2 regions of the Variovorax sp. OK605 genome follow, and region 2 is predicted to be linked to the other one. Evidence: predicted binding sites of a transcription regulator. Region 2 holds the regulator's gene; the other holds the start of a gene.
What was found. Region 2 encodes HrcA, which represses chaperone genes, less so after heat shock. Its sites were predicted from a motif close to TTAGCACTCNNNNNNNNNGAGTGCTAA; they were not measured.
Positions count from the first base shown of each region.

Region 1: a site for HrcA is predicted at 1,807-1,833, ahead of groES (co-chaperone GroES). Genes of this name have one in related genera too.

Region 1 covers NZ_FOWL01000003.1:103,946-109,388, reverse strand. Annotated here, with positions in the region: gene groL (chaperonin GroEL) at 1-1,374, opposite strand, end outside; gene groES (co-chaperone GroES) at 1,429-1,719, opposite strand; gene BM013_RS08750 (Rossmann-fold NAD(P)-binding domain-containing protein) at 2,034-2,684, shown strand; gene BM013_RS08745 (Zn-dependent hydrolase) at 2,575-3,834, shown strand; gene BM013_RS08740 (LysR family transcriptional regulator) at 3,812-4,804, opposite strand; gene pyrB (aspartate carbamoyltransferase) at 4,974-5,443, shown strand, end outside.
Region 2 covers NZ_FOWL01000016.1:140,633-146,075, forward strand. Annotated here, with positions in the region: gene BM013_RS31670 (recombinase family protein) at 341-970, shown strand; gene hrcA (heat-inducible transcriptional repressor HrcA) at 1,024-2,031, shown strand; tRNA gene BM013_RS31680 (tRNA-Ile) at 2,063-2,139, shown strand; tRNA gene BM013_RS31685 (tRNA-Arg) at 2,223-2,299, shown strand; tRNA gene BM013_RS31690 (tRNA-Arg) at 2,416-2,492, shown strand; gene greB (transcription elongation factor GreB) at 2,550-3,125, shown strand; gene BM013_RS31700 (RelA/SpoT family protein) at 3,139-5,394, opposite strand.

The DNA.
Region 1 (5,443 bases), on a different contig from region 2:
GTTGTTCACGATTTCGCGCAGGGGCGCTTCGATGGCCTTCAGCACCAGCTTGATGCCGGCTTCCTGGTCGGCGTTGTCGCCCTTGACCGAGTCGCCCACAGCTTGCTTGGCACGCAGCAGAGCCACGCCGCCGCCAGCCACAACGCCTTCTTCCACTGCAGCGCGGGTGGCGTGCAGGGCGTCTTCGACGCGAGCCTTCTTTTCCTTCATTTCGACTTCGGTGGCAGCGCCGACCTTGATCACTGCCACGCCGCCGGCCAGCTTGGCCACGCGCTCTTGCAGCTTTTCACGGTCGTAGTCGCTCGTGGCTTCTTCGATCTGCACGCGCACTTGCTTCACGCGGGCTTCGATGTCGCCAGCGGCGCCGGCGCCGTCGATGATGATCGTGTTTTCCTTGCCCACTTCGATGCGCTTGGCTTGACCCAGGTCGGCCAGCGTCACCTTTTCGAGCGTCAGGCCCACTTCTTCAGCGATGACCTTGCCGCCCGTCAGGATGGCGATGTCTTCCAGCATGGCCTTGCGGCGGTCGCCGAAGCCAGGAGCCTTGACAGCCACGACCTTCAGGATGCCGCGGATCGTGTTCACGACCAGCGTAGCCAGGGCTTCGCCTTCGACTTCTTCGGCAATGATCAGCAGCGGACGGCCAGCCTTGGCGACTTGCTCCAGCACCGGCAGCAGGTCACGGATGTTGCTGATCTTCTTGTCGAACAGCAGCACGAAGGGGTTGTCCAACAGCGCCGATTGCTTCTCGGGGTTGTTGATGAAGTAGGGCGACAGGTAGCCGCGGTCGAACTGCATGCCTTCGACGACGTCGAGTTCGCTGTCCAGCGACTTGCCGTCTTCCACGGTGATCACGCCTTCCTTGCCGACCTTGTCCATCGCGTCAGCGATGAGCTTGCCGATGGTTTCGTCGCTGTTGGCCGAGATGGAGCCGACTTGCGCGATTTCCTTGGAGGTGGTGGTGGGCTTGGAAGCCTTCTTCAGCTCGGCGACCAGGGCCGTGACAGCCTTGTCGATGCCGCGCTTCAGGTCCATCGGGTTCATGCCGGCAGCCACCAGCTTGAAACCTTCGCGAACGATGGCTTGTGCCAGGACCGTGGCGGTCGTGGTGCCGTCACCAGCGTTGTCGCTGGTCTTGGAGGCCACTTCCTTCACGAGCTGGGCGCCCATGTTCTGCAGCTTGTCCTTGAGTTCGATTTCCTTGGCCACGGACACACCGTCCTTGGTCACGGTGGGGGCGCCGAACGAGCGCTCGAGCACCACGTTGCGACCCTTGGGGCCCAGGGTGACCTTGACTGCGTTGGCCAGGATGTTCACACCCTCGACCATGCGTGCGCGGGCTTCTCCGCCGAAGACTACGTCTTTTGCTGCCATGATGAATTAACTCCGAATGGATTTGATTGAATGAGGTCGAAAGGAGGAGAAGGCTTACTTCTCGACGACTGCGAACAGGTCGTCTTCCTTCATCACCAGCAGTTCGTCGCCATCGACCTTGACGGTCTGGCCGCTGTACTTGCCGAACAGGACGCGGTCGCCGACCTTGACGGTCAGTGCGGTCAGTTCGCCCTTGTCGGTGCGCTTGCCCGGGCCAACGGCCAGGACTTCGCCTTGATCGGGCTTTTCAGCGGCTGCGTCGGGGATGACGATGCCGGAGGCGGTCTTGGTTTCGCTGTCAACACGCTTGACGATCACGCGATCGGCCAAAGGACGAAGTTTCATTGCATCTCCTGGATATGGATAAGAAACGGGTTTGTGGTCGGGCACCGGACCGGGGTCGGACACCCATTCGACTGGCAGTGAGAGCTGTTAGCACTCATCAGCAGCGAGTGCTAATGATAAGGGCAATCGATGACGTTTCAAGGGCGAGGCCTTGCGGCCGGGACGCGGCGCGACTCTTGCATTTGTAAGAAAGCCCTCGCCGCGCGACATGCACCCGAAACCCCGGCCCGCAAAAGTAGGCCTCTTGCCTGGCCGCTTCCGGCTGGCCCACCGGGAGCCCGCATGCCGCCCCGCCCCCTCGTCCAGGACACGCCATGACCAGCGCCCGTTCACCTTCCCGCCCCCGTGCCGTGATCGCCGGCGGCTCGCTCAGCGGCCTGTTTGCCGCGACCACGCTGCTGGCCGCCGGCTGGGATGTCGCCCTGTTCGAGCGCTCGTCCGGCGCCCTCGACAGCCGCGGTGGCGGCATCGTGCTGCAGCCCGACGTGCTCGCGGCCTTTCGTTTCGCCGGCATCCCGCACGGTGACGCGCTGGGCGTGCGCTCGGGCGACCGCATCTACCTGGGCGCCGACGACCAGGTGCTCCACCGCACGTACATGCCGCAGACCCAGACCTCGTGGAACATGCTCTACGCCGCGATGCGCAACGCGCTGCCCGCCGGCGTCGTCCATGCGGGCGAGCGCCTGGTCGGCTTCGAGTCGGCCGGCCACCAGGTGACGGCGCTGTTCGAAGCCGATCACATGCTGCTGCAGTACCGCGTGCCCGGCGAGGACAGCGCATCCCCCAAGAACCTTTTATGGCTCGCATCACGTGCCCCCGCTTCACCGGCGGCGCGGCACGCACCAAGATACGGGCATGCGCACACCCCTTTCCATCCGGGCGGACCGCCTCTGGCGACGCCTCGAAACCCTGTCTTCCTTCACCCGCCCCGACGTTCCCTGGACGCGCCGGGCCTTCTCCGATGAATTCGACCGCGCCAGGCACTGGCTGCGCGGCGAGTTCGAGCAGGCCGGCCTCGCCGTCCGCATCGACGCCGCCGGCAACCTGATTGGCCGCCGCGAAGGCACGCAGCCCGGCCTGGCGCCGCTGGTCACGGGCTCGCACTGCGACACGGTGGTGGGCGGCGGGCGCTTCGACGGCATCCTGGGCGTGCTCGCGGGGCTCGAGGTGGCGCAGTCGCTGCACGAAAGCGGCGTTGCGCTGCGCCACCCGCTCGAGGTGATCGACTTTCTCTGCGAGGAGCCCAGCGACTACGGCATTTCCTGCGTGGGCAGCCGCGCCTTCGCCGGCACGCTCGACGAGGCCATGCTGGCGTCGTGCAATGAACACGGCGAGAGCCTCGCGCAGGGCATGCAGCGCATCGGCGCGCGTCCCGACGCGCTGGCCGAGGCCGCCCGCGTGACCGGCGGCCGCGGTGGCGTGGCTGCATTCGTCGAATTGCACATCGAGCAAGGGCCGGTGCTGGAACGCGAAGGGCTGCCGATCGGCGTGGTCACCGACATCGTGGGCATCCGCCGCGTGGCGCTCACCGTGACCGGCCAGCCCGACCACGCCGGCACCACGCCGATGGACATCCGCCGCGACGCGCTGGTGGGCGCGGCCCGCCTGATCGACGCCGCGCACCGCGAGGCCAACGCCATGGACGGCCGGCCGCACTACGTAGTGGCGACCATCGGGCGCATTGCGATGAGCCCCAACGTGCCCAACGCCGTGCCCGGCCGGGTCGACATGGTGCTCGAGGTGCGCAGCAATGCGCAGTCGGTGCTCGACGATTTTCCGGAGCGCCTGCTGGCGCTGTGTCGCGACGACTTCCAGCGGCTGCGCGTCGCCTGCGGCATGGCGCCGCTCACGCAGACGCCGCCCGTGAAGTGTTCCGACGAGGTCATGCGGGCCGTGGCCCAGGCCGCCGACGGCCTCGCGCTGCGGCACCGGGCGCTGCCCAGCGGCGCGGGCCATGACGCCATGCATATGGCGGCCGCGGGGCCGATGGGGATGATCTTCATCCCCTGCCTCGACGGGCGCAGCCACTGTCCGGAAGAATGGGCCAGCCAGGCACAGGTGGCCACCGGCACGCAGGTGCTGGCGGAAACGCTCAGGGTGCTGGACGCGCGGTAGCCGCGCAGCACGCGGCGTTCGAGGCTTCCGCAGCCTCTGCAGCCCCCGCCGCCTCCGCTGCGTGGCCGGCCGCCACCACCGCATCGATCACCTGCCGCAGCCCCTTGGTCACCGGTTTGTCGTTGCGGGTGATCAGCGCCAGCGTGCGGTGCAGCGGCGGGTGCAGCGGGCGCAGGTCGAGCTCGGCATGGTGCCCCCGGCCCGTGACCGCCATCTTCGGCAGGATCGCCACGCCCAGCCCGGCCGCCACCATCGCCTTGATGGCTTCGACGCTGTCGAACTCCATGACCGGCGGTGACGTGCGGCCGCCGCGCCGCAGCCAGTCGTCGACGATGCCCCGCGCGCTGGCTTCGGAGACGAACTTCACGAGCGGCAGCGCGTCCAGCTCGCGCGCGGTGACCGTGTCCGGCCACCGGGTGCTGCCGCGCTGGCAGATGGCGACGAAGTCGTCCCGCAGGATCGGCGTGACCGCCAGCGCGCGCGACGACACCGGCAGCGTGACCAGCGCGGCGTCGACCGAGTTGTCTTCCACGCGCCGCACGTAGCTCTCGGTGTTGCCGGTGCTCACGATGATGTTGAGCAGCGGATAGCGCGCGCGCAGGTCGCGCAGCACCGGCGGCAACAGGTACAGGCAGCTGGTGCCGCCCGTGCCCAGCCGCACGCGGCCCGCCACGCCCGCCGAATGGAAGGTGGCGGCGTTGATCGCGTTGGACAGCGCCGCCGTCACGTGCGGCAGCTCGGCCAGCAGGTCCGCGCCGGCCGGCGTGGGGCCGATGCGGCGCCCGACCCGCTCGATCAGCCGGACGCCGAGGCGTCTTTCGAGCTGCTTGACCTGCACGCTGACCGCGGGCTGGGTCAATCCGAGGCGCTCGGCCGCGGCGGAAAAGCTGCCTGCTTCAAGAACAAGTGCAAAAGTGCGCAATTGCTCGAAATTAATGGACGAAGCCAAATTGTTTTTTATGGAGTGCATAACGATGCCCAGCTTCTTTTATGCATGTGGGAATACAAGAATGGTGCAGGGGAGGGGGAAAGAGCGAAACGCAATCGAATGAATTGCGAAACAAATGTCAATTCAAGTTGGCAATTGAACGGCGAAACCCCTTGAGTGTTTTCAAATGAAATCAAAGAGGGAGCATCGCATGCCGGACCTTATTTCCATCGAGGATCTTTCTCGGGGCGACATCGAACATATTTTTTCGAGCATCGACCACATACGGCGCTCGCCCGACGACTTTCGCCGGGCGCTGGCCGGCAAGGTGGTGTGCATGCTCTTCTTCGAGCCCAGCACGCGCACCCGCTGGAGCTTCGAGGCGGCGGCCCACCGCCTGGGCGCGCAGGTGCTGAGCGTTCCGGACGCGCGCAACACCCGGCTGGAACTGGGCGAGAGCCTGCTCGACACCACGCGCATGGCCGGCTTCTATTGCGACGCCGTGGTGGCTCGCCACGCGGACGACCGTGTCATGCAGCGGATCAAGGACACGATCCGCGTGCCGCTGATCAACGCGGGCGAGGGCCGCACGCAGCACCCCACGCAGACCTTGATCGACCTTTACACGCTGCGCGAGCATTTCGGCGGCATCGACAACCTGCACATCGGCATTGCGGGCGG
Region 2 (5,443 bases):
GGGCGGACGGTTCGCGTGCCGCCTTCGCCGAACGTGTCAGTTCGTCACCCCCTTTCGTCCGCCCCATCATTGCTAAGCCTGAAGTTCGGGGACCCGCTTGCGGGGGGAGACCTTCGCCCACCCTGTACCCGGCGTTTCGGCACGAGGCTCAAGCAATCTGTGTATCTAGGCGTTACATTGATGCCATGCCAAAGCGCTTTTTCGGCTTGGTCATCTGGTTGCTCGCCACGACCGCAGTTTCGCAACCATACGACCCGCGTGATGGTCTTCGCCTTCGTCGTCACTGTGGGTTGTCCAGTCCGCCAGAGTGTCGTTTTGAGGCTCAACGTTTGCTTGAGCGGTGCAAGAAGATGCCGCCAAAGGATCGAGGGAAAGAATGCTCATCGGTTATGCCCGAGTCTCCACCAGCGAGCAGGAGACCAGGCTTCAACTCGACGCGCTGAATGGCGCCGGTGTTCGTTGCATCTATGCTGAAAAAACCAGTGGAATAGGCCCCCGCCCTGAGTTGCAGCGTGCTCTCGCTGCGCTGAGACCTGGCTACACGCTTGTCGTTTACAAACTCGACCGGCTTGCGCGCAGCCTAAAGGATTTGCTGCATCTGCTCGACCGCTTGAAGGTGGCGGGCTGTTCAGTTAAGTCCCTCACTGAGCCGATCGATACTTCGTCTGCGATGGGTGAGTTTGTTCTGCAGATTTTGGGAGCCGTTGCTCAGCTTGAGAGGGCGATTATCCGGGAACGGTGTGAGGCGGGCCGTGTGGCCGCAAGGGCGCGCGGTGTGCTTTTCGGTCGACAACCGTTGGTCACTGATGATGTTGCCGACCTGGCTGCGCGGCTGTACCGAGAAGGTTTCACTCTGGGGGAAGTTGCCGCGTTGCTGGGCGTGTCGCCCACGGCTGTGAGGTCATCGCTGATCCGCGCAGGAATCGGGCGGCGTGGCTGGGGTGGGCCTCGGTATCGCAGAGTCGGCTAGTCTTTTCGTCGTCGGCGACCGAATTTTTTTACGTACAACACTAAAATCTTGCAATGCTGGACGACCGTGCCAAGTTGCTGCTCAAGACGCTCGTCGAGCGCTACATCGCCGACGGGCAACCCGTCGGCTCGCGCACGCTCTCGCGTTCGGCGGGGCTCGACCTGTCGCCCGCGACCATCCGCAACGTCATGTCCGACCTCGAGGCGCTGGGGCTGATCGCCAGTCCGCACACCTCGGCCGGACGCATCCCGACGCACCGCGGCTACCGCCTTTTCGTGGACACCATGCTGACCGCGCAGCGCGAGCAGATGAGCGCGCCGAGCCTCGCGCCCGACCAGCCGCAGAAGGTGATCGCCAATGCGGCGCACCTGCTGTCGAACATGTCGCAGTTCGTGGGCGTGGTGATGGCGCCGCGGCGCGCGTCGGTGTTCAAGCAGATCGAGTTCCTGCGGCTGTCCGAAAAGCGCCTGCTGGTGATCATCGTGTCGCCCGACGGCGATGTGCAGAACCGGGTGATCTTTCCGGAGGCCGAGTACTCGCAGTCGCAGCTGGTCGAGGCCTCGAACTACATCAATGCGAACTATGCGGGCCTGACGATCGAGCAGGTGCGCGACAAGCTCCAGTCCGAAATCGAGAAGCTGCGCGGCGAAATCGCCACGCTGATGCAGGCGGCGGTGCAGGTCAGCTCCGAAGTGCTGACCGAGGCGCAGGAAGACGACGTGGTGATCTCCGGCGAGCGCAACCTGCTGGCAGTGAGCGACTTCTCCAGCGACATGGGACAACTGCGCCGCGCCTTCGAACTCTTCGAGCAGAAGGCACAGCTGATGCGGCTGCTCGATGTCTCGAGCAAGGCCGAGGGCGTGCGCATCTTCATCGGCGGTGAGAGCCAGGTGGTGCCGTTCGAGGAACTCTCCATCGTCAGCGCCAACTACGAGGTCGATGGGCAGGTCGTGGGCACGCTCGGCGTGATCGGGCCGACGCGCATGCCTTACGAGCGGATGATCCAGATCGTCGACATCACGTCGCGCCTGGTGAGCAACGCGCTGAGCCATCGCAAGTAGGCGGCCGCGGCGAATAGAATCCGTGCCGCGTGGGCCGTTAGCTCAGTTGGTTAGAGCAGCGGACTCATAATCCGTTGGTCGATGGTTCAAGCCCATCACGGCCTACCACTGCCTCCTGTTGTCGTCATCCGGCAATGTTTGTGCATCACTTCGATGAATGAGCCAAGAAACGGGCTATAATCGGAGGCTCAGCGGCTGTAGCTCAGTTGGATAGAGTACTTGGCTACGAACCAAGGGGTCGTGGGTTCAATTCCTGCCAGCCGCACCAACTATGAATAAGCCCGGAAGATTCGTCTTCCGGGCTTTTTTCTTTTCAGGCTTTCGTGTCGATCGGCCTGATGATTCCAGAAAGACCGAGAAAAGCGGGCTATAATTGCAAGCTGTGCGGCTGTAGCTCAGTTGGATAGAGTACTTGGCTACGAACCAAGGGGTCGTGGGTTCAATTCCTGCCAGCCGCACCACTACATAAAAAGCCCGCAACGAAAGTTGCGGGCTTTTTTCTTTTTGGAGGAGTTTGCGTGAGCAAGGCATTCACCAAGGAATCAGACACCGACGGAGATGACGACGGCGCCGATGGCGGGTTGCCGCCGTTGCCCGCCGGCGGCAAGAACTACATCACCCCCGAGGGTTACGCGCGCCTGCGCGACGAGCTGCTGCACCTGATGGACGAGGAGCGGCCGAAGATCGTCGAGACCGTGCACTGGGCCGCCAAGAACGGCGACCGCTCCGAAAATGGCGACTACCTCTACGGCAAGAAGCGGCTGCGCGAAATCGATCGCCGCATCCGCTTCCTCACCAAGCGGCTCGAGATCGCGGAAATCACCGATCCTTCCGTGCATCACGGCCGGGACCAGGTCTTTTTCGGCGCCACGGTGCTTTACGCCGACGAATCGGGCGACGAACGCTCGGTCACCATCCTCGGCATCGACGAGGCGGAGAGCGCGAAGTCACAGGTCAGCTGGATTTCGCCGATCGCGCGGGCCTTGCTCAAGGCGCGCGAAGGCGATGTGGTGAAACTCGTGACGCCCGGTGGCGCGCACGAGGTCGAGATTCTGTCGGTGAGCTACCCCGCGCCAGGCCCGGCCGCGGCGTAGTCCACGGGCTGAGTCAGGGCGCTGGAACCGTCCGGGAGGCGGTCAGCACCGATGACGTTCGCCGCGCGGCGCGCAGCACGGCATCGAGGTGCGTGCGGTCGCGCACGGCGATCACGAAGCGCAGGTCGGTCGAGTCCTGCGGTGTTTCGTCGGCCATTTCCACATGCGTGATGTCGGCTTCTGCGTCGGCCAATGTGGCGGCGACGCGTGCCAGCACGCCCTTGTCGTTGCGCACGGTGATGACCACGCCGGTTTCGAAAGCCCGCGTCGGCTCGTCCGCCCATTCGACCGCGAAGAAGCGCTCGCTGTCCTTGTGGCGCAGCCGCTGGCCGACGCCGCAATCTTCCGTGTGCACCACCAGGCCTTCCCCATGTCCGAGGTAGCCGACGATCTGGTCGCCGGGAATCGGGCGGCAGCACAGCGCGAACCGCACCGACGAGTTCTCGCTGCCGTCGAGCGTGACCGCGCCCTGCGACACGGTTTCGTGCGAGATGAAGCGCTCGCGGCTCAGCAGCAACGCGTCGGGGCGTTCGCCCAACTCCGACAGCATCGACACGAGCCGCTTCGCCACGATGCTGGCGATGCGCTTGCCCAGGCCGATATCGGTGAGCAGCTCGGAGCGCGTGCGGTTGCCCGTGAAGCGCAACAGCTTTTCCCAAAGCGGCTGATGTTCCTCGTCGTTCTCGGGCAGCTTGCTCAGGCCTTCGGCGCGCAGCGCCTGCGCCAGCAGCTTTTCGCCCAGGCCTTCGGACTCGGCATGCGCCAGGGTCTTGAGGTAATGGCGGATCTTGGAGCGTGCCCGGCCGGTTCGAACGAACCCGAGCCAGGCCGGGTTGGGTGTGGACACCGGCGCAGTGATCACCTCGACCACGTCGCCGTTCTTGAGTTCGGTGCGCAGCGGCACCTGGTCGCCGTTGATGCGGGCGGCCGAAGTGTGGTCGCCGATGTTGCTGTGAATGGCGTACGCAAAGTCGACCACCGTGGCGCCGCGCGGCAGCGCCATGATCTGGCTCTTCGGCGTGAAGACGTACACCGCATCCGGGAACAGGTCGACCTTGACGTGGTCCCAGAACTCCGCGGCGTCGCGTGTCTCATCCTGGATGTCGAGCAGCGACTGCAGCCACTTGGTGCCCAGCCGGTCGTTGCCGGCCGCATTCTGCTCGGCCGCCTTGTACAGCCAGTGCGCCGCCACGCCGGATTCGGCCACCACGTGCATCGCCTCGGTCCGCAGCTGGAACTCCACGCTCACGCCGGCCGGGCCCACCAGGGTGGTGTGCAGCGACTGGTAGCCGTTGAGCTTGGCAATGGCGATGTGGTCCTTGAACTTGCCCGGCAGCGGCTTGTACATCTGGTGCAGGATGCCGAGCCCGGTGTAGCAGGCGATCACGTTCGGCACGATCAGCCGGAAACCGTAGATGTCGGTGACCTGGGCGAAGCTCAGGTGCTTTTCTTCCATCTTGCGGTAGATGGAGTACAGCGTCTTTTCGCGTCCCGCGATGCGCAGCGTCATGCTAGCGGCCGAGAACGCGGTCTCGACCTCTTTCTGCACCTTCTGGATCAGGTCGCGCCGGCGGCCGCGCGCCTTGGCCACGGCCTTCGACAGCGTGGCGTAGCGCCAAGGCTTCAGATGCCGGAACGACAGTTCCTGCAGTTCGCGATAGGTCTGGTTCAGTCCGAGCCGGTGTGCGATGGGCGCATAGATGTCGAGCGTCTCGCGCGAGATGCGGGCCCACTTTTCGCGCGGCGCATCGGCCAGCGTGCGCATGTTGTGCGTGCGGTCCGCCAGCTTGACCAGGATGACGCGCACGTCGCGCGCCATGGCCAGCAGCATCTTGCGGAACGACTCGGCCTGGTTCTCTTCGCGGGTGTTGAACTGCAGCTTGTCGAGCTTGGTGAGCCCGTCGACCAGTTCGGCGACCGGGGCACCGAAGCGCTCGATGAGTTCGGGCTTGGTGACGCCGCAGTCCTCGATGGCGTCGTGGAGCAGGGCGGCCATCAGCGCCTGCGCGTCGAGCTTCCACTCGGCGCATTGCGCCGCCACCGCGATCGGATGCGTGATGTACGGCTCGCCGCTGTTGCGCAGCTGGCCGAGGTGGGCCTCGTCGGCGAAGCGGTACGCGCGGCGCACCTGTTCGGTGTCTTCGGCGCTCAGGTAATCGAGGCGCGCCGTCAACGCAGCGAAGCTTGCGGCGGCCGCATTCAGCGCCGCCGGGCTGGGCTTGGGCGCGCCTTTGGGGGCGTGGGACTGAGATTTGGCTACCGCGCTCATGTCTATCACTTTAGCGTGACCGCTGTATGGACGCGTCCGGACATAAAAA